Regions from separate parts of the Aeribacillus sp. FSL k6-2211 genome, predicted to be linked through region 1. Evidence: predicted binding sites of a transcription regulator. Region 1 holds the regulator's gene; each other region holds the start of a gene.

Region 1 (5,440 bases):
ATCGCCAACAGCAACTTCAACTGCAACACGTTCACCGCTGTCTAATACACGACCAGTACCAACTGCTACTACTTTACCTTCTTGAGGTTTTTCTTTAGCTGTGTCAGGCAATACGATGCCGCTTGCTGTTTTTTCTTCTGTTTCAACAAGTTCAATTACAACGCGATCACCTAATGGCTTTAACAAGGGAAACAACCTCCTCAAATATCTTTTGAGATTTTCAAAATTTATTCCTTATTCATTATTAGCACTCATTGCTATCGAGTGCTAACACCAATTATTATATTAAAGAAACCTCCTCTATTTTTCAAGTCTCTTTTAAAAAAATTTTAACATCCTCCATTAAGTGCTTACCTTGTCAAAATTGTTTTTCTTTCTTAAAACCATTGTGTGTTAAAATAGTCATATGAATCTTTTATAAAGGAGAACTATTCGTGAAAAAGCAATATTGGTGGATCATCATTACGTACATCATTATGCAGCTCTCATCCTATATTGGAGTTCCCCTTTTTTATGAACTGGGTGTTGGCGTCGATGGAAATCTCAATGCAGGACTTTTTCAAGCGCAAGCATATTGGTCGATTACAAGTTTTACTGCTGCGTTTGTCATTATTTTATTTCTCCTTCGTCATGAACGAAAAAATAATGTCCGGATTGAAAAAGCTTCTTTCGGCGAATCTGCCATATGGGCTGTTTTCGGAGTTTTTTTAGCTTTTTTCATTCAAACAATCGTTGGCAATATTGAAATATATGTACTTAAAGTTAATCCGATGTCGGAAAATACTCAAGTTATTATGGATTTAATTGAAGCAACGCCTTATTTGATTATTGTCACATCAATAATAGGACCGATTCTTGAAGAAATTATCTTCCGAAAAATTATTTTCGGGGTGATTTATCAAAAAACGAATTTTTGGATCGGCGCGCTTGTCAGTTCGCTATTATTCGGCATCGTGCATGGGGAGCCTGAACTTTTATTGCGTTATACAGCAATGGGATTTACGTTCGCTTTTTTATATTATAAAACAAAACGCATATTAGTCCCTATTTTTGCCCATACAATGATGAATACAATCGTAGTCATCATTCAAACAATTTATCATGATGAGATTGAAAACATGATGAAGCAAATGGAACAAATACAAATCATTATTGGAGGCAGCTAAGATTATGAATTTTCATCCCGTTTCCATGGGACTCTTCTATTTTATCATGGGAGTTCTATTTACATATTTAGCAATTCATCATGCTGAAAATGGTATGTGGACAGCTACAAATATGATTTTAATGATTTTAGCCACGTTTGATTTTGCTGTTTCCATCCGCATGTTCACTTTCTCATATAAAATTCGGAAAGCAAAAAACAACCGATGAGGTGTAATGATATTATCCCTCTTGTGTAGACAGTAGGAAAAAAGCCTATACTGTCTACTTGACAGGGATATGTTTATAACAGCCCATCGGTTTTACTTTTGATCTGATTCTTTTATTTGAGAAGACTGTGCTTTTTTGTAAGCAAATCTTGAAACAATGATACTTATTTCATACAAAATGAATAGCGGAATCGTGACCATTAAATGCGACACAATTTCAGGCGGCGTAATGATCGCTGCGATAACAAGCAATACAAAATACGCATATTTTCTAACCTTTACCAAAAACGCCGGATTGATGATCCCGAGTCTTGTTAAAAACATAATGACAACGGGAAGCTGAAACAACAGTCCGAAAGGCAATGTTAACTGCAGCAGGAAACGAAAGTATTCATTTATTCCTATCATTTGTTGAATGTTTAAATCATTGGAAAGCCGCCCCATAAAATCGATGACAAAAGGAAACAAAATAAAATAAGAGAAGCTTATACCTAAAAGAAATAAAGCAACCGACAACGGTATATAGCTTAATGTGACCCGCCTTTCTTTTTCATACAGTCCTGGGCTGATAAACGCCCAAAGCTGGTACAATAAAACAGGGAAAGTTAGAATTAAAGCAATAATAAATGTAAACTGCATATAAACGATCAATGGATCTGCAGGACGAAAAGCATTTAAGGCGAATTGCTTTGCTTCATCAGTTTGCTGTAAAAAAACAATAATTGGCTTCGCTATGAAAAAGCCAGTAATCATAGCAACGAAAAAGAAAACGACTACAATAATCAGCCGTTTTCTAAGCTCCGCTATATGCTCCAACACGGACATTTTTTTTTCGCTCATCATTATTCATCCATTCTTCTTGCTATTCATTTTTCTTGTTTTCTTCATCATCGTCTGCTAAGCCCTTCGTGGCACTTTTAAACTCCTTTAATGATTCTCCTATAGCTTTTCCAAGCTCAGGAAGTTTTTTCGGCCCGAAAACAAGCAGAGCTGCAAATACAATCAACAGCAAGCTTCCAATTCCAATTGTTGGCATTTAATATCGCTCCTTCAATCTTCATTCGAATAATGTTTTAAAAAATATGCAAGAGCCTGAAGTTCAACAGATAGATCGATATGATGAATCCGAATTTTATCCGGAACATTTAAGCGAGCCGGCGTAAAATTTAAAATGCCTTTTATGCCTTTTTCCACTAACCGATCCGTTATTCCTTGAGCGGCGGTTGCCGGGACCGTTAATATCGCAACAGGCACATCATCAGGCAATTCACTTTCTAGCTGATCCAAATGATAAATTGGAACTCCACCAATTTTCATTCCTACTTTTCGTTTATTAATGTCAAATGCAATAACAATTTGTGTGTTGTTATTTTTTGTAAAATTGTAATTTAAAAAAGCTGTTCCCAAATTTCCGACGCCAATGAGGGCAACTTTGGTCAACTCATCTTGGTCAAGCGTCTTTCTAAAAAATGATAACAAATAATTGACATTATATCCATAACCTTTTTTGCCCAGCGCTCCGAAATATGAAAAGTCCCTTCTAATTGTCGCAGAATCTACTTTTACTGCTTCACTCAGTTCTTGAGAGGAAACACGTTGTTTTCCCGAGGCATGTAAATTTTGCAAAAACCGATAATATAGAGGTAATCTTTTTGCAGTTGCTTGCGGTATCTTAGATTGATCTTGATTCAATGCTCATCCCTCGCAATCCAAAACAACCTGACTAATTTTGTTTTTAGCTATGTTTTCTAGCAAGCGGCTGCTCGCCTGTATGAAACAATATCAGACTGATAACGCTTCCATCCTGATCTTCTTCTCCGTCTACATTTCTTTTTATTTGTTTTTTCTCCAAACTCTCCTTATATAAAAACTATACACTATTTTTTTATTCGTGTCTTTTGAACGATTGTTACAATTTCTTGTCCTTTTGTTCATCAGGTCAGTTGCCTGCAGTCAAATATATAGGCTACACTTATTCTAGCAAAGATTGAGGTGAACTATGGATGATTTTATTGCAGTTAAACAAAATCACAAAATATTATGGTGCTGACCTTATTTTATCGAATATTAAGCTGGAAATCCAAACAGGAGATAAAATCGCCGTTGTAGGCCGCAATGGAGCCGGAAAATCAACATTATTGAAAATCATTGCCGGTGAAATGCCCTTTGATTCTGGTGAAATTGTGAAGCCAAAAGATTTAACAATCGGCTATCTGGCACAAAACACAGGATTAGAATCAACTAAGTCGATATGGGATGAAATGCTAACCGTTTTTGAAGAGCTGCGGAACATCGAAGCTGAGCTGCGAAATATTGAACAAAAAATGGCAGCTATCTCCTCAGCTGGAGATTCTCATGCTTTGCAAAGCTTAATGAAGGAATATGATTCACTCCAACATTTATATAAAGAAAATGGCGGATATCAATATGAGGCGGATATCCGTTCTGTGCTGCATGGATTAGGGTTTGCTGATTACGACTATTCAACTAAAATTTCGGTTTTGAGCGGAGGACAAAAAACCCGGTTAGCACTCGGAAAGCTCCTGTTGAAAAAACCGGATCTGCTCATACTCGACGAGCCGACAAACCATCTTGACATGGAAACATTAAACTGGCTCGAACAATATTTACAGCATTATAATGGAGCGGTTCTAATTGTTTCCCACGACCGGTACTTTTTAGATCGCGTTGTCAACACTGTTTATGAAATATCACGAACAGTTTGTACGAAGTATGTTGGGAATTACAGCGCTTATTTAAAACAAAAAGCGGAAGCGTACGAAAGGGAATTAAAACAATTTGAAAAACAGCAAGAAGAAATCGCGCGGATGAAAGATTTTATTCAACGAAACTTAGCAAGAGCATCGACAACGAAACGTGCGCAAAGCAGAAGGAAAATGCTTGAGAAAATGGAAATACTGGACAGACCCGCTGGGGACGAGAAGTCAGCCAGCTTTTCCTTCGAAATCGAAAAGCAAAGCGGCAATGACGTGTTAAAAGCCATTGATTTGTCCCTTTCCTACGATCAAAAAACTCCGATCGTGAAAAATATTAACTTTTCGATCAACAGGAAGGACTCAATTGCCTTAATAGGGCCAAACGGAGTTGGAAAATCTACCTTATTAAAAACGATCATCAACCGCTTAAAGCCGCTGAGCGGAAAAATTCAGTTTGGATCTAATGTCCAAATCGGATATTATGACCAGGAACAAGCGGATTTGTCTTCATCTAAACGGGTTTTAGATGAATTGTGGGATGACTATCCCGAAAAAACAGAAAAAGAAATCCGAACGGTTTTAGGGAATTTTCTTTTTTCCGGAGATGAAGTGCTGAAAACCGTCTCGTCTTTAAGCGGAGGAGAAAAAGCTCGGCTCGCTTTAGCGAAATTAATGCTAAAAAAAGCTAACTTTCTCATCATGGATGAACCTACGAATCATCTGGATCTCGACAGCAAAGAAGTATTGGAAAACGCTCTGATAAATTTTCCTGGAACAATCTTGTTTGTTTCGCATGATCGTTATTTTATCAACAAAATCGCGACCAAAATTTTTGAATTATCCACAGAAGGCATTGCCGAATATATCGGGGACTATGATTATTACATTGCAAAAAAAGCGGAGATGATCGAGCTTGAACAGTTGAAAGAACCAACTATCGAAACCAAAGAGCAAAAACAAGGAAAATTATCTTATGAACAAGAAAAAATATTGAAAAAAAAGGAACGGCAAAGACAGCGCCGCATTGAAGAACTTGAAAACAAAATAGCAGAAATTGAAGAAGCGATCGCTGAAAACAATGAAATGCTTTGCGATCCAAATATATACCAAGATCATGAAAAAGCTCAAAAACTTCATGATCAAAATGTCATGTTAACGGAACAACTAGATCAACTGATGGAGGAATGGGAATCACTTCTTTCTGAATAACCGGCTCATGCCGGTTTTTTATTTATTTTGTTTCCTTCAGCATGTTTCTCTCAAACAGTTATCCACATCATTAGTTCCTTACCTTATAATATTTTTCTTATTTGTTCACATTATCCACAACAAACCCCTTTAGTTATCCAC
Region 2 (5,440 bases), 880 kb from region 1:
AAAACAATGGTTGTATGGCTAATTAACATGTCGTAGGAACGTCCCTGGAATTCTTTCTCTAAATTTAAAAGGGATTTATTGCATTTGAAGAAGACTTCAATGTCCCAACGCATGCCGTAAATACGAATGATCTCTTCATTTTCTAATGTTGTATCTGTGCTGAGAATGGCAAGCCATTCGCTCCGTTTATTACGGTTTCGTACAAATAGAATTTTTACTGGAATTCCATTGTCTAAAGTAGCATAAACGGATCCGCGAATGTCTTTTTTACCCATGTGAGGTTTTGCCAATTTGTAAAGTTGATTCAGTGTGAAACGTTCACCATTGTAAACGTATCGCTGCTTTAATTGCTTCACCAAGCCAATGACAAATAACCCTTTGTTCGTAATCTTCTCAATTAAAGGCGCTTGTGTAAACCAGGAATCCATGAGAACATAGTCAGCTATAATCCCTTTTTCAAGCGCATGATCAAGTAAAGCTGAAGCCACGTCCGGTTTTGATTTCAGAGCTTCCTGGCGACGCTTATAGCCAGATGTTCGTTTATCAATATTGGTATTGATTTCTTGCAGGCGATTTTCCTTTTTCGGTGAACTTAGAAGAGCAAAATCAACGGGAATAAAAGTAAAACTATCGGTCCAGCCAAGGGTAAGCATTTGAAACCCTTTCAAGTACTGATGGGTAGAGTGATCAAAAACCTTAGCCAACAGTTCAACCGACTTACTACGGTTTCTTGAAAAGACAGAATCATCAATCACAAAAGCTGTGACACGATCTTTTGAAGTTAATGGTTGAAGCAGACGGATCATTTCACTGCTTAATGAAAGCAGAAACTTTCTCCAATGATAGGTTGGTGTATTTAAAAAGCGATAGACTGTATCCTTTCCGGGCAGATCCTGAGATCGTTTACTCATAAAAGCACGAAACCAGTTCTTATATTGGAAGACTAAAAGAAAAATCAGTTTGAAAACAGTAAGACAAGAATACCCGGAAAGTTTCGTAATATTCGCTTTTCTTAAATGATATCCAATATTTAATTCGGAAAATCCTTGTTTAATTTCTTTTGGTAATTGCGCAAAGTAGTCTTTATTCGTTATCATAGTGGTGACACCTTTCTTTTGGATTTGGTTTCGTCACCAATATTTTACCAAAAGAATAGGTGTCTTTCTTTATGTTTTAAAAAATGTCAAATGATAATTTTGTACTCCCCAAAACCATTTACATCAAGCATTTAAACAAGATTTTGGACTGCGAAAGCTGAGTTATTAATTAATTTTTTCCTCTTAAATTATTGCGGTGAGCCGTACCATTACTCTAATTAAGTTTGGTGAATTCCACTGCCCTTGTCGTTAATAATTTATCTACAGCCTGTATTCAACGCATGTGGAGTGTGTTTCACGGCTAGTGTTAAAAAATGATTGAGCGTGTTTAAACTTTTACACACTCAATCGGCGCAAACTTGTAGTAAATTTTAACATTTTGGTTATTATCTACTTCTATCCGTTCAATAAACCGTAAAACCATTTCAGTAGTAAGGGTTTTGAAGGATAGAAATTCATCTACTTGCTTTCTGATGGTTGATAAGTCAGAGGTGACTGACTGTCAACCATTGCTTTTTTTATCGTTGACTTTTCCATCTCTAGATGTTGTAACTTATCTTGTACCATAGAAACAAAGTCGTGGTAATCTTCCTTTGAAATATCTCCACCGATGAACTTTTTCAGGGCATTGTAGAAATCTGCTTGAAGGGATAGTCCCCTTTAATGATCTTCCAGTTTTCTTTATTAAGTCTTTCAAGGTCAGCAGAGTCCGTTATGGAGAAATCCATATCTTCCGGGTAAAGGGAACCTTCTGGTGTTCCATGTATTCTAACATGATTAAACCAATGAACATAATCATCTAATTCCAGTTTCAATTGGTCTAAAGTTTCGAAATATCTACCCTTAACAAATTCTGTTTTGAGGCGGGACGGCTATTGCGCATACTCTCCAACGATGACCGCAAGCTGTCGCAGCTATTTGCAGATGTCCCGCGGTATCACGCCACTCCGGAGAAGCGCGTGCCTTGCCCGGAGGAGCAGAAGGCGGAAGCCATCGCTGCGGTCAAACAGCGGTTTGCGAGCAGTCACGAGGTCGTGGACGTGGACGGTGCCCGCATTCAGTTCAAAGACGGCTGGGGGCTGGTACGTCCGTCGAACACGCAGCTAATCCTTGTTCTGCGCGCTGAAGCCGTGTCACCGGAGGCATTAGCCGACATCAAACAGAAGTTGGCTGACGCACTCGGCGAGCCACCGCTTAACTTGACTATCCCATGGTGAGGCGGGGCACAATTGGATTACGATTCGTATCGGCGCTGATCCGAACAACCCATGCTATTCGGATCAGCGCCGTTTTTCTTTCTTGACAGTTATAATTTAGAAGAGAAAACAAAAATGTTGTCATCATCAGTTGCCATACTTTTGAATGCTTGCATTACGTTGTTCATAAGATGGCTAAATGGATTTACTGTAAATTATATTACTACAAGGATGAAAACAACAAGTGTCGTGGTTGAAAGTAAGAAAGACTTTGAAACCATTAAGTTTTATTCAAATATTTGCCACAACTTTGGAAGTGTAAGCGTTACAATCAAAAAATTAAATAAAAGTTCACAAATGTTTGTACTATCATCGTTTACAATATATACGTGAAAATATTCACAAATAAATATACAAAAATAATATTTATTCCGCTAGATTGGTCGCCAAAGAAAGGATGAATCTATCTTGGAGATATTATCGATGAGTGGAATTGTTATTCGATTTTTATTAGGCGGAGGCGCGGTCGTCGCTTCTACCATTATCTCAAGAAAATTAGGATCAAAAGTCGGAGGAATTTTTGCGGCCTTTCCTGCTGTATTTTTCACGCCATTATTGACACTTCGCTTAGATGTAAAAGGCGGTGAGCTAGTGGAAAAGTCGATTGTTCTATCCCAAGGGGCAGTTGTCGGGATGTTCATGAATATTATGTGTGCAATAGCGGTCGTTTATCTTTGCACTAAGCAAGGTTGGAAACGCGGGCTTGCACAATCGCTAGCTGGATGGTTTCTTGTTTCCATTGCTTATGCTTTTATTTCAAGATATTTCTAAGTTAAGGTGATTTTTATGGACGGACGTGATTTATTTTTCCGTTTTTTATTTGGTGGCTCTGCAGTTGTACTAAGTTATGAAGCGGCAAAACTGTTGCCATGGAAAGTTATCGGGGGGATTTTCGCGGCATTCCCAGCCGTTATGGTCGTTGCCGTGATGATGGTTGGCACGAAGAACGGATCTAAAGAAGCAGCAAAAACAGCGCAAGGATCAGTTTATGGAATGGTCGGTTGTTTTATTTGTGTATTAGCTGTGCTATTTTCCCTGCAATTTACACACAATTGGTGGGGAAGTTTTATTTTTGGTTTAATTACATGGTTTGCAAGTTCGTTATTCCTTGTATACATGCGAGATCATAAAAAGGAAAGCAGAGTATCAAGCATCAAGTCGCAACATTGATAAAGAGGCGCAGAGCAAAAAGCCAATGGAACCATGAGTAGCGAATATAGAAACCTGGCACGATACGAACGTGCCGGGTTTTTTGTGTGTCATGAAAAAATCGTTCTTTTCTTTTAAAAAGTTGGAGTGATAGGGGGGACGATGGTTAAATATATTCAAGATCCAATACTGATTTCTGAGTCCATTCTGGATGTATCCTTGTGAAAATCGAAGAAATTCAAAGAAAAACAGTATTTTAGAAAGTGTTCTCTCGTTCAATAATTATGATTTTAACATCAGAATTTTTTAAATATACAAAAACTGGACAACGAAATTAAGGTCAAGCAGATAGACCGCTAAATGATGCTGCACACCAATCATAAGTGATCTGTTCTAGAAACTTTACATGAGTGGAGGGCATGCCGGCTAGTTATACAGATTATCTGAATTCCCGGCTTAGAGGCATACCCGTAGAGGATCCATGTCAAGTGGATGCAGTAGTTCTAAAACCTATTGATTTCTGCTTTCATTTCGACTGGTCGACGATCCGATGAAGAAATTGTGACGTTAGTCTTTAAAGAACAAGAACACCTCGAGGTTTTGCTCTAACGCGCTTCCCAAGCTGTAGAAGCCCTGCCCCAGATCATTACCGACATAGTGGACTTTATTACCAATAACCTGCCTGAGATTATCGCAATGGGCATCGAGCTTACAGTTCAGCTCGCGGCAGGATTAATTAAGGGGAATCTAAAATAGACTTTTTATCCAATTAGGATCTGAGACATGTAGTAAGTTTTTAACTTTTTTTGCTACTAAATCGTAATCTTCTTGATTCTTTGCAGCCTCATAGTTAAACCATCGAGCATCTGGGTCATTTGGATTTTCACTAAGTCTATATCGATCATTTACATCATGTGCCGTTACTTTATTTGGGGGGATTTTTTCTCCCCAACTCATTGTAACTCCATCTGCTGGACAAACAGCTAATTCTACTACAAAAGATCCACCATGACGATTAAATTGAAAAGTAATGAGGTCAATATTATCTTCATTTTGTCTTCTAAAGTGGGGAAATGACCCTTTAAAACCATGTTCTCGTAAATATGGAACAACAATATTTTTTAATGAATTTGTCATAGTTTGACGGGCTTTTGTAGACATGTTAATGATGTCCCTCCATTTTTAACATATAGTCATTCATTATGAAAATGTCTTTTAAAAATAAAGGGATTCCTTAGCATTTGAGAAAAATTGTTGTTAGGAATCCCTTTATTTTTAATCATAAATTTTATAGGAAATTCCTTTAGATTTCAAATAATCTTTTACAGACTTACTTGCACCGACTTTACCTGTCTTATCACTTCTAAAGAAATGCCATTTAGCCCCTTTAACATCCTTTACAGATTTATCTTTTATTAATAAGTAGTCTTTATCAATCTGTTTTTTATTGTTTTAGTTAATGTAACATAACTGATGTTAGACTAAAAGTAGACACAGATTATTATAGTAATAATAGATTAAAAAATGAGGTTCTACATGACAAAAAAACAAAGGCGGTACGAGGAAGACTTTAAGCGTCAAACTGTTCGTTATATTTTGGAGGAAGCAAAAAAGAGCATATTTGAGTATATAGAAATATTTTACAACAATAAACGTATTCTCTCCGCAACAGAGTATTTTTCGCCATCCGAATGCGAACGTATGTACTATAAAAAGGGAGCTTAATGAACATATTATATAGAATAGTTAGACCAGAAAATTTACCTTTTAAAAATAATTAGGAAACGTCGTAATTATTTTTAAAAGACCACCAAGCGATAGCGCGCTAGCTGCTAAAAAATTTATAAATTTTTGTGTCTACTTTATTGACCTAATATCAGATATTAAATTGATTCAAGAGGAAATAGAAAGAACAAATGAAGATAATAAGCTCATAGA
Region 3 (5,440 bases), 1.2 Mb from region 1:
GTCTGTAAAGCGCGTCGATGCGTTGTGGTAAAGAGCTGCGGAATCAACTAATTTGAAAAACTTTTCTACATTTGCGGCATTTTCTGTGATAATTGCCTCAGAATGGTTTGTTCCGTAACGATTAATATGCTCGATTGCTTCATCTACATTCGAAACAAGTTTCACTGCCATTGTATAATCTAAATATTCCGTTTCCCAATCTTCTTCTGTCGCTAATTTCAAATGCGGGAATTCATTGTACAATGCTTGATCGACTCGCAACTCCACATTTTTCTCCTCGAGCTTTTCAATGAGCTCGCGAATATACTCCTTATTCCAATTTTCATGGATGAGAAGAGTTTCGGCTGCATTGCAGACGGAAGGTCTTTGTGTTTTTGCGTTTACAGTTATATCAATCGCCATCTTTTTGTCTGCTGATTCATCAATAAACACATGACAATTGCCTGCGCCCGTTTCTAACACAGGGACAGATGAATTTTCAACAACTGTTTTAATCAGATTTTTCCCTCCGCGAGGAATTAGCACATCTAAATAATCATTTAATTTGAACATTTCCGCTGCCGTTTCCCTGCTGGTATCTTCCAGAAGCTGTACACTGTCGGCAGGAAAATTCGCTTTTTCTAACGCCTCTCGTATCACCTTTACGATCGCCATATTTGAATGCAATGCGGATGAGCTGCCGCGAAGAAGAACAGCGTTCCCTGTTTTTAAGCAAAGGCTTGAGGCATCAATTGTCACATTTGGTCTGGCTTCGTAAATCATCCCAACAACTCCGAGCGGCACCCGAACTTTTTCGATTTGTAAACCGTTCGGACGAGTCCAGCTTTCCAGCACTTCCCCAACTGGATCTTGCAAATAAATCAATTGTCTTAACGATTCAATCATTCCGTTAATTCGTTCTTCGTTTAAAAGAAGACGGTCAATTAGAGCGTCGGATAAACCATTCGCTTTCCCGTTTTCAATGTCTTTTTCATTTTCTTTTAAAATATAAGGCGTTTCTTTTTGCAATTGTTCAGCGATGATTGATAATGCGTTGTTTTTTTCTTCAGTAGTCTTTGCAACCAGTTTGGCAGCAGCTTCTTTTGCCAGCTTCCCTTTTGTCAACACTTCACTCATATCATCATCTCCTTACTCGTTATCGCTACAAATTGATCACGGTGAACCACTTCAGGATGTATGCGCTTTGTCATTTCCATCGCTTTTTGACTCGGCATGCCCATAATTTCTTTTAATTCTTCAGATGAATAATTGACTATGCCTTTTCCGATCAGCTTTTGTTCCTTGTTTAAAATTTGCACCACGTCTCCGGATTGAAAGTTGCCGCTGACACGCTTAACGCCAGCAGGAAGGAGCGATTTCCCTTCCTTCAAAATAGCCGCTACTGCTCCATCATCGACTTCCACATCACCAGATATGATCGAATGAAGAGCAATCCATGCTTTTGAATTACGAACAGCACTTAAATCGTTTTTGCCAATATATGTTCCGTCACCGTTCCCATTTAAAATTTCTATTAATTTCTCTTTTCCTTGACCTTTCCCGATAAATACGGATACACCGAGGGCAAGTGCCGTTTTTGCCGCCATGAGCTTTGATTTCATGCCACCTGTTCCAACTTTCGAACCGGATGTTGCCTCTGTTTGTTCAATTAATTCATCTGTTACTTCCGGCAAAAAATCAAATCGTTTCGCATTCGGATTTTTGGTAGGATCTTCTTCATATAAACCGTTAATATCCGTCAAAATAATAAGAAAATCGGCATGCAATAATCCGCTCACAAGAGCTGACAGCATATCGTTGTCTCCAAACGTCAATTCCTCAATCGAAACCGAATCATTTTCATTGATGATCGGGAGCACTTGCCGCTTTAGAAGCTCCGATAAGGTGGCGTATGCGTTTTGATATTGCTCTTTATGCTGAAAATTGCTCCTTGTCATCAAAAGCTGGGCACATACAATGCCGTATTTTTTAAATGCTTCTGTATAAGCCTGGATAAGCAGCCCTTGGCCCACTGCCGCAGCCGCCTGTTTTCCTCTAATTGTCACAGGCCTGGAAGGATATCCAAGATCTCCATACCCTGCTGATACCGCTCCTGACGAAATTAAAATTACTTCATACCCTGCTTCCTTCAATTTAGCAATCGCTTCAACATGCTCGTGCAGCTTTTCTTTACTGAGTCCCCCGTTGTCATCTGTTAAAGAACTGCTTCCTATTTTTACGACCACTCGCTTTTTCCTCACTAAAAAACACCTCTTCATTGCTTGACAGTCATAAAAAAGACTCATATCATCCTTTCGAAAAAGGACGAATATGAGTCTATATCCGCGGTACCACCTTTTTTAGCACTAGTTTAGTGCTCCCTTTAGCCTGTAACGAAGGATACGGTCAGGTTATGAGCCTGACAGCTCCAGGGGTAGGTTCAATAGCTTATCAGCGATGAAACCTTTCAGCCATAGGGTTTCACTCTCTTTTTCGCCTAAAGTCTATTTACTGGCCCCTTTCAACGCCGAAAATATACTTTTTTTAAAATTATGTTTCAAAAATTTTTAAAAGTCAAGATGATTGCTGCATTTAAACATTTGCTTGTTGATTGAATTTTTTGTTTGTAAATTTATCTCTCAAATACGGCAGGATAAACCGATCAGCTCCCCAATAATACGCAGCTGCGCCTACTGCCATTAAAATGATTGCTTCAGTGTACATAATCGGATTCGTGCTTGTTGTTCCAGCTAACATAAAATTCAAGTTCATAAACGCACCAGCAATTAATGCAGGAGTTGTAAACAATCCCAAAATCAGTCCGATGCCAACTAACACTTCTCCAATTGGAATAATAAAATTAAAAAGTTCTACATTCGGAAGAGCAAAGTTTTCAAGGAACGCTGCATACCATCCTTGAACGGCCGGATGTTCTCCGGTTGCTTTAGCAATCGCCCCTTTTAAAAATCCTGTCGCATCAAATCCACCCAGCTTTTCGACTCCCGCGACAAACCATTGATAACCGAGCCAAATTCTAAGAGCCGCCCAGACAACCGCCATTTTTGGACCTTTCAGCCATTCCATCTTCAACCATCTCCTTTGTTTGTTTTTTCACTTTTATTTTTCGAAGAAGTTTGTGAAATATTTCACTAACTTCTTCAATTTCAATATATAATTTTCTGAATTTAATTTCAATATATTTGTGAAATATTTCACAAATTGTTAACAATTACTATAGTTATCCACATTCATAGTAGGATTTTATGGAAAAAATCCAGCTTCTTAAGCTCCAACAGTTACATAATATCCACAAAAACAGTATGGATAATGTGTATAAGTTGTGAATTGTTTGAAATATCTGTGGATAAAATAAAAAAGCACTCACCTTCTCTGGACGATGAATGCTTATACACAAGAACGATCTCTCGAATTTACATTCAAATTAGAGCTGTTGCAAAAGAAACCGTCATTTTACAGAAGTGTGCATATTTGCCGATAACAAAAATTTTAGACATAACTAAATCTATTAAAACGTGGAATTTCTTTTCATAAAAAAACAAGCGCCGTTTCAACAGCCGCCTGCTAAGCACTATGCTGCAATTTATTTTCTTTCTCTGCACGCTTATTTTTCTCATAACCGATCGCTAACACAATCAATGTCATAATTCCGATAAGTAAATATTCGATCCACAAGTTTTGGATGTGAAACCATTGTTCAATATGTTTATCCTTAAAGATCATCTCACCGGCGGTCCAAGCTAAAATTCCAGATCCAACATATACAATCCATTGAAATTTGTTCATTAATTTTACGATCGCTTTTGATCCAAAAATCATAATTGGAATACTGATCAAAACTCCAACCGCAATCATGCCGATATGGCCGTGTGCCGCACCTGCTACTGCAACCACATTATCCAAACTCATGACGGCATCTGCAAGAATGATCGTTTGAATAGCTTTAAGCAGACTGCTTTGAGATTGGACATGCGCAGCTTCTCCGTCATCTACCAAAACTTTATAAGCAATCCAAAGCAGCAAAAATCCGCCGACAATGTTGACAAATGGGATTTTCAACAGGACAACAATAACGGATGCAAACAAAATCCGTAATGCGACCGCACCTCCAGTCCCCCAGAATATAGCTCTGTTTTGCTGTTCTTTCGGCAGATTTCTCGTTGCCATTGCAATTACAACTGCGTTATCGCCGGATAAAATAATATCGATTGCAATAATTTTTAATAAGGCAATGATGGCGTCAGATGAAATAGATATACCAACTGAAAATAAATCCAATTGTTATTCGCTCCTCTATTAAAAAATGTATACGTATAGATTCTATCCCTACCTTCCTTTGAAAGCAAATCCAATATTTTACCTATTTAAAAATTAAAATGAGTCATCTCCTTGTCAGCTGCTGGATAAATGTTCGAATGGCAGTGGAAGAAAGAAGACCTTTTCGATAAATAATTGCAACCTCTTTACGCGGAAGTTCGTCTGCAATTTTCAAAAGCTTGACAGAAAACTCCGGGCTGTTTTCAACATAAAGCTTTGGCAGGATCGTAATTCCGTTATGTAAAAGCGTCATCTTTAACAACGAATACGTATCCGACAATTCCACAATTGGGTTTAACTTAATGCCTTCTTTATTACAAAATGAATCGATCGTCTGTCTAAGAACATATTGCTCGGGCAATAAAAAGATCGGGTACGATTGAAGCTCTTCCAAATATATTAAATTTTTTTCAGCTAAAGGATGATCAAGGGATACAATGGCAAAAAACTCTAATGAAAACCATTTAATAACCTCTACTTGCGGATGATGAACTGGTAAATAGACAATCCCTATATCGAGCTCAGACTTGACTATTTTTTCTAACGTTTCTTCCGTTTTTAGATCGTAAACAGAGAGTTTTATATTTGGAAACTGTGAGTGAAACGTAAGCAAGGAAGAATAAAGAAGATGATTGCCAACACATCCGATTTTTAAATGGCCGCGATTCAATCCTTTTAATTCATGTATTTTAATTTTTGCTTGATCAATTTCAGAAAAAATTTTTTTCACATGTTCAAGTAAAATCTCTCCGCTTTCCGTTAATTCAATTTTTTTCCCCATTCTTCGAAAAAGAACTGTATCAAGACTGTTTTCAAGAAGGCGAATTTGCTGGCTTAATGTTGGTTGCGTAATCCCCAGCTTTTCTGCAGCTTTCGTAAAATGCAGCTCTTGACTCAATATTGCAAAATATTGCAAAAGACGGAACTCCATTTTATAGCTCCTTTCTATAGATATTTTCTATTATTATGATAGTTATTATAGTATTGTACTATCTTTTCTTTTCAAGTACAATTCTGATTACGGAATTATCTGACTAGTATTAATTATCTAAATTATGTTGAAAGGGTGTGTGTTGTTTGACCAGCCGATATACGACAAGCAAGGCACTTTTAGAAGCGTTACAAG
Region 4 (5,440 bases), 560 kb from region 1:
CACCCAGCCAAACAGTCCGCTGGCCCCTTTTTCTCTTCCGCTTATTTCAAATGTTGCAAACAAAGCGAAAGCTGTCATTAAAGATGGAACAATGACCATAAACGTCAACACAATTTGCAAAAACTTCCAAAACGGAGTGATCCCAGACTCTAGTATTTGATGATGGAAGCCGACTGGGATGGAAAAAAGAACAAACAGTACAAACGCCAGTCTTGCAAGCGAATCGCTGAAAATTTTCCCGCCTATTATTTTTGGAATGATGACGTACCAGCACATATAGGCAGGCAATAACCAGAAATACACTAATGGATGGCCAAAATACCAAAAAAGTGTTCTGCTTAACAGCACATTGATTTTATCGACTAACCCGAAGGACCAAGGAATAAACTGGAATAATACCGTTACTGCTACGCCCAATGTTGCTATGATCCATAAAATCATTGTGGCAACTGCCATAAAGCTTAATAGAGGAGACGGTTTTCCTTCATTTTTCTTTTTCCAGACAGCGTATTGGCTAAACATGCCAGCTCCGCTTACCCAGCTGCCGACTACAACAAGCGTCAGACCGATATAAAACCATGGCGATGCTTTAAGTGGTGCATAAAAAGTGTATAGAACGGTCGCTTTATTTAATAAGATCATAACCGTTGTAATCGCTGTTCCAATCGTCATAAGCCAAAAGCCGATCCAACCCGCCTTTTTGGCAAACGGAGTTAAATCACCTGTCGTCCGACTCATGGAAGCATATAAAAAACCAATGATAAAAAATGTTGTAAAAACAAGTGCCAACAAAACGCCATGAGCAGTCAAAAGCTGATAATACCCGATCCCTGCCGGAAGCTCAAGCGTTCCGCTTCTAACAAAAGCCTGCAATAACCCGGCAATCGCTCCTAAAAACAATGCAATATAACCAACTGCAATATGGGCGAGCGCCAGCTTTCCATCGTTTGGGTGAAGCGCTGTATTTTTCATGCTTTTGTCACCTCAATTTTCGTGCTCATCATTTGGTGCCCAGTACCGCAATATTCGTTGCAAATTATTAAATAGCTGCCGGGTTTATGGAATGTATGTGTAAGCGAATTCACATGTCCCGGGGTCACCATCATGTTGACATTTGTGCCAACGATTTCAAGGCCATGAACAACATCTTTGCTTGTCACGATAATATGAACTTTTGCTCCCTCCGGTATTTTTATGTCATTCGGCATAAAGGCAAAAGCTTGAGAAACTATAACAAGTTCGTATTCGTTGTCTCCAATTTTCTTTAAGCCTGGTTGATTAAACGGCTCTGTCGTATCGACTTTTTGCGGATCCAATGTGGTCAGATCACTCGGCGGATGATGACCTTGTGCAAATGCACTGATGCCCACGATTGTTAAAAACATCACAAGCGTACCTATACCTATTAATAGCCAAACCTTTTCAAGTTTGTGCAAATGCAAGATGATCCCCCTCCTTTATAATCGTTGAATAAATAAGTAGTAAACTCCAAACCAAGAAAGTATTAAAAAAAGAGCCAGCATAAGAACAGATAAAAAAGTGCCAAATAACGAATATTCTTTCTTTTGAGCAATTTCCTGCTCTTTTTTATCGGAGATGAATTCTTTTGCCACCCATAACACCACCTTTTCTTCTTTTAAAAAAATTGTAGTTTAGCTTACGTTAGTCAATCTGTGAAAAAAATCACATTTTCCATAGTACTTTTTGACAGTATGTTGAACAAAAAACATTGCATTCACACTGAATCTTCTATCATTAGGAAGCTAGGAGCCAAAATGAACGGGACACATTTTTGGATGAAGCTCTGGCTATGACCTTTGAATCGGTTAAGAAGGTCACCCTTTCATTTCTTTGCACAAAAAAACGCCTGTCCCGATATAGTAGACAGACGTTTATATTTACATATATTTAACTGCAGCAACAGCAAGAAGAACCCATGCAATTAAAAATGAAATGCCTCCAAGCGGCGTAATTGCACCTAACACTTTGATCTGCGTCACACTTAATATATACAGGCTTCCGGAAAACAGGAGAATACCGATGAGCATCAGCCACCCGGCCCAATTTGCATAGCCTGCCTGCGGATGCTGCTGCAAAAACAGAGCCGTGACAAAAAGGCCTATCGAATGGAACATTTGATATTGTACACCTGTTTGCCATGTCTCCAAATATTTTTGCGGAATTTTCCCTTCCAAACCATGGGCGCCGAATGCTCCTAAAGCTACAGACAAAAAAGCACCGACGGCTCCAAGAATGAAAAATATTTTCATCATCTTCACCCCTTTTTCCCTTCATCTTACCTTATCGTCCGTTTTTTTTAAATGAAGATTTTACAGATGACAAGATTTTGTTAGAAATCAAAAATAGATTCTCCATTTGCATCGTCTTCGACCAACAAACGTTCTTTCATTGTCAGCGTTTTGCTGTTTGCATTTCCGATCATTTTTTCCAGCTCTAATGGAGTTATTTCACTTTCGCTTTTTGGCTCTTGACTAGCTGAAAAATCATAATTTTCCTCTTGTTGATCCAAAATAACATCACATAAAGAACGGATGACAAGAAGCCGGGCTTTTAGATCATGAGGTGTTCCTGCTGCCTTTGCCTTTTTCAGTTCCTCCTCCATTTTTCCTATTATGCTTGAGACCGGTATATTCAACTCCTATCGCTCCTTATTGAAAGATAATGATCTTGCTTTTTTTATCATATTTGATTTTTTCCTTATTGACAAACTTGTCTGCTTCATTCACTTTTCATAACAAACTTGTTACAATAAGTAAGGAATTTTTGAGCACAAGGAGGGCCTGCAGATGGACAATCAATATTTGCAAACAATAAACGGCGATTTATGGTTAACAGAAGATGAAAGAGAAAATTTAAAAATCAGCTATAGAATCAAAGAAGTGCTTTTTTCAAAGCAATCCCCTTTTCAACATGTTATGGTATTGGATTCATATGATTTTGGCCGCATGCTAGTGCTAGATGGAGTTGTGCAAACCACTTCTATTGATGGGCATATATATAATGAAATGATTTCCCATGTCCCGCTCAATCTCCACCCAAATCCGGAAAAAGTGCTGATCATCGGCGGCGGAGACTGCGGTGTTGCCAGAGAAGTGTGCAAATATGATTCAGTGAAGGAAATCGATATGGTGGAAATTGACGAGCTTGTCGTTTCCGCATGCAAGGAGCATCTGCCTGAAGTGTCAGGAAACTTAAGCGATCCGCGCGTAAATTTCTTATTTATTGACGGCGTGAAATATGTAGAAAACAAACAAAATGAATACGATGTGATCATTGTTGACTCTTCTGACCCGATTGGACCGGCAGAACAGCTGTTTTCAAAAGATTTTTATACCAACCTATATAAAGCGTTAAAAGACGATGGCCTCATGGTATGCCAAAGTCAATCGCCTGTTTTCCACTTGGATGTTTTAAAACGGTCTTATAGCCATATTCAATCTTTATTCCCGATTACAAAACTATACACAGCTGTTGTTCCTACATATCCGGGAGGACTATGGAGCTTTACAATCGGATCGAAAAAATATGAAGATGTAAAGTCGGACAATTTTTCGAAAGATACAAAATATGTAAATCAAGCTATTCTCGAAGGGTGCTTTAAGCTTCCTGAGTTTTTGCAGCAAGCATTGAAATAATGGAGCTGGCCCAAAAGTCATTGAAAGTTGGCTTTTTGGGCCTCTATTTGTTTTGACAAAAAAACATACTTTCTAGTAAAAATGCAAGCGTCAAACGAACAATTAAGAAAGAACTGTGTGCTGCAAAATAAAGTACATAATATTGCAATCAGACAAAGACGAGAATTTGCTTAAAGAAACGCAAAAAGTGAGAGGCGATGGTAAAGCACCTCTCATTTAGATAAAATCTCTTTTGCAACTGGGAATTCGCCTATTTGCTCATATTTTTGAAGCAGTTGTTTTGAGATTTGAATTGGATATTCTGCTTTTTCATTTTGGGTAACGCCTAATACCTCAATCAATCTGGAATGAAATTCTTCTAGACTAGGCACTTTACCTTCTTGCATATACTCTTTTTGAATTTTGAGAAGGAAAAATGCGATCTCTGCCCGCTCCTCACCATTTAAATCTTTTTTCAGAGCAACGTAATCAATATTAATAATAAGTCAGGAGATATCTTTTGATTACCAATAATCTTTATTAATAGATTTTTAAAAGCTCTACCTAATAATTTAAGTTATAAATTTCTTTATCTAACCTTTCTACCTGATTCTAAAAAATTTCAATCATTCCGAGCTATTTCTATCATCCATACTCGATCTCCTCCTGTTCTTTTCTTTCAACTGGACGAAAGATCAGAATCACTTCTACAATGGCTTTAGCTCCAATTCTTATAGCTGTGGCTCCAAGCGGCTTCTTCATAGCATCGTATCCGAAAAAAGAGCCTTTTGTCCGACGAGGGTGCACAAATCTATTCTTGAAGAAAAACCGAGGCAGAAAGTGCGCCCCGTCATATTAAAGGCAATCGGTCGTTCCGCAGATTTTCTTTTCAGGGGCTCGACAAGGTACATGTTGAGTTTGGGGTTATAGCTTTATCTCCAACATGTTAAAAATTGCTGGTATTCGCCAGCTACTTTCAAAAATACAAAAGCCAATGAAGAAAAACGAGCTGTTTTCTCCACTTACTTCATTTAGCGACTTTATCAGAAAGTCTAAAATATGATATGTTGCTTATTTTTCAAACAGTTTACAAATAAATGGGATGCCAATCATCAAATGGTATTTTGATAACTTGATGAAACTATTTGTGAAATATACTCACCTACTAAAACAACTAATCCCGCAAAAACTGCGGAAAAAACGGCTTGTTTCATAATAATCATTTCTCCCCCAATTGGGGCAAGATTATAGAATATTTACTATATTTATACTTTCTATACTGGGACGCCAGTTACATATTCAGATAAAATAGCCCCCTACGATAGCTCCTGCAACTGCTCCACCAATTCCACCAAACAAAGAACATAAGTATGTCGCTCCATTTGAAATTCACCTTTAATTATTGCTCGGAAATCAGTTTTAGTTAACCAGAATTCGACTCGGACGAGTGTGCTCTTTTATTATTTTGTTGAAAGAATCTTTTTGCATACTGGAAAAAGGTTATCTTCATCTTTTGCAAATTTTTTTAATAGGTTTTCAGTAACTTCAATTGGAAAACTTTGTTTGTCTTCATCAGTGAGAGAAAGTGTTTCAATGACATACTGATGAAACTCCTGAAGATTTGGAAATTCACCAGTTTTTCTATACATTCTTTCTGTTTTACTGACTAATAAGGTTAATTTATGATACTTAGTTGCATCAATATTTAATTTTAAAAGAACATAGTCTATATCATTTTTATCAATATGTTTGTTTGTTTCAACAAGTTCAACCAATAGTTTCATTACTTTACCCAGTTTTTGTGT

The links. The regulator Rex, encoded in region 1, represses fermentation and respiration genes when NADH is low (regulators of the CRP and FNR family bind a similar motif). The targets are predictions, from matches to a motif close to TTGTGAAATATTTCACAA.
Region 2: NSU19_RS17490 (DUF3147 family protein) is a predicted target of Rex. The motif match lies at 2,681-2,698, and genes of this name have one in related genera.
Region 3: NSU19_RS15835 (DoxX family membrane protein) is a predicted target of Rex. The motif match lies at 3,180-3,197, and genes of this name have one in related genera.
Region 4: NSU19_RS18965 (cytochrome c oxidase subunit 2A) is a predicted target of Rex. The motif match lies at 1,672-1,689, and genes of this name have one in related genera.

What each region holds. Positions count from the first base shown of each region.
Region 1 is NZ_CP150190.1:427,187-432,626, reverse strand. Features, by position in the region: gene groES (co-chaperone GroES) at 1-186, opposite strand, end outside; gene NSU19_RS02225 (type II CAAX endopeptidase family protein) at 435-1,166, shown strand; gene NSU19_RS02220 (YdiK family protein) at 1,171-1,374, shown strand; gene tatC (twin-arginine translocase subunit TatC) at 1,467-2,213, opposite strand; gene NSU19_RS02210 (twin-arginine translocase TatA/TatE family subunit) at 2,236-2,409, opposite strand; gene NSU19_RS02205 (redox-sensing transcriptional repressor Rex) at 2,424-3,065, opposite strand; gene NSU19_RS02200 (ABC-F family ATP-binding cassette domain-containing protein) at 3,377-5,299, shown strand.
Region 2 is NZ_CP150190.1:3,630,844-3,636,283, reverse strand. Features, by position in the region: gene NSU19_RS17500 (transposase) at 1-1,097, opposite strand, end outside; partial or broken gene NSU19_RS17495 (phosphomannomutase/phosphoglucomutase) at 1,955-2,314, shown strand; gene NSU19_RS17490 (DUF3147 family protein) at 2,777-3,124, shown strand; gene NSU19_RS17485 (DUF3147 family protein) at 3,140-3,523, shown strand; gene NSU19_RS17480 (DUF4304 domain-containing protein) at 4,250-4,663, opposite strand; gene NSU19_RS17475 (IS3 family transposase) at 5,039-5,227, shown strand; gene NSU19_RS17470 (hypothetical protein) at 5,391-5,440, shown strand, end outside.
Region 3 is NZ_CP150190.1:3,271,574-3,277,013, forward strand. Features, by position in the region: gene NSU19_RS15825 (glutamate-5-semialdehyde dehydrogenase) at 1-1,116, opposite strand, end outside; gene proB (glutamate 5-kinase) at 1,113-2,240, opposite strand; T-box leader at 2,298-2,513, opposite strand; gene NSU19_RS15835 (DoxX family membrane protein) at 2,572-3,063, opposite strand; gene NSU19_RS15840 (TerC family protein) at 3,562-4,275, opposite strand; gene NSU19_RS15845 (LysR family transcriptional regulator) at 4,379-5,245, opposite strand; gene NSU19_RS15850 (thiamine pyrophosphate-requiring protein) at 5,392-5,440, shown strand, end outside.
Region 4 is NZ_CP150190.1:3,951,724-3,957,163, forward strand. Features, by position in the region: gene NSU19_RS18955 (b(o/a)3-type cytochrome-c oxidase subunit 1) at 1-972, opposite strand, end outside; gene NSU19_RS18960 (cytochrome c oxidase subunit II) at 969-1,442, opposite strand; gene NSU19_RS18965 (cytochrome c oxidase subunit 2A) at 1,458-1,574, opposite strand; gene NSU19_RS18970 (DUF423 domain-containing protein) at 1,899-2,270, opposite strand; gene NSU19_RS18975 (YwdI family protein) at 2,351-2,656, opposite strand; gene speE (polyamine aminopropyltransferase) at 2,808-3,656, shown strand; gene NSU19_RS18985 (hypothetical protein) at 3,869-4,042, opposite strand; gene NSU19_RS18990 (hypothetical protein) at 5,096-5,440, opposite strand, start outside.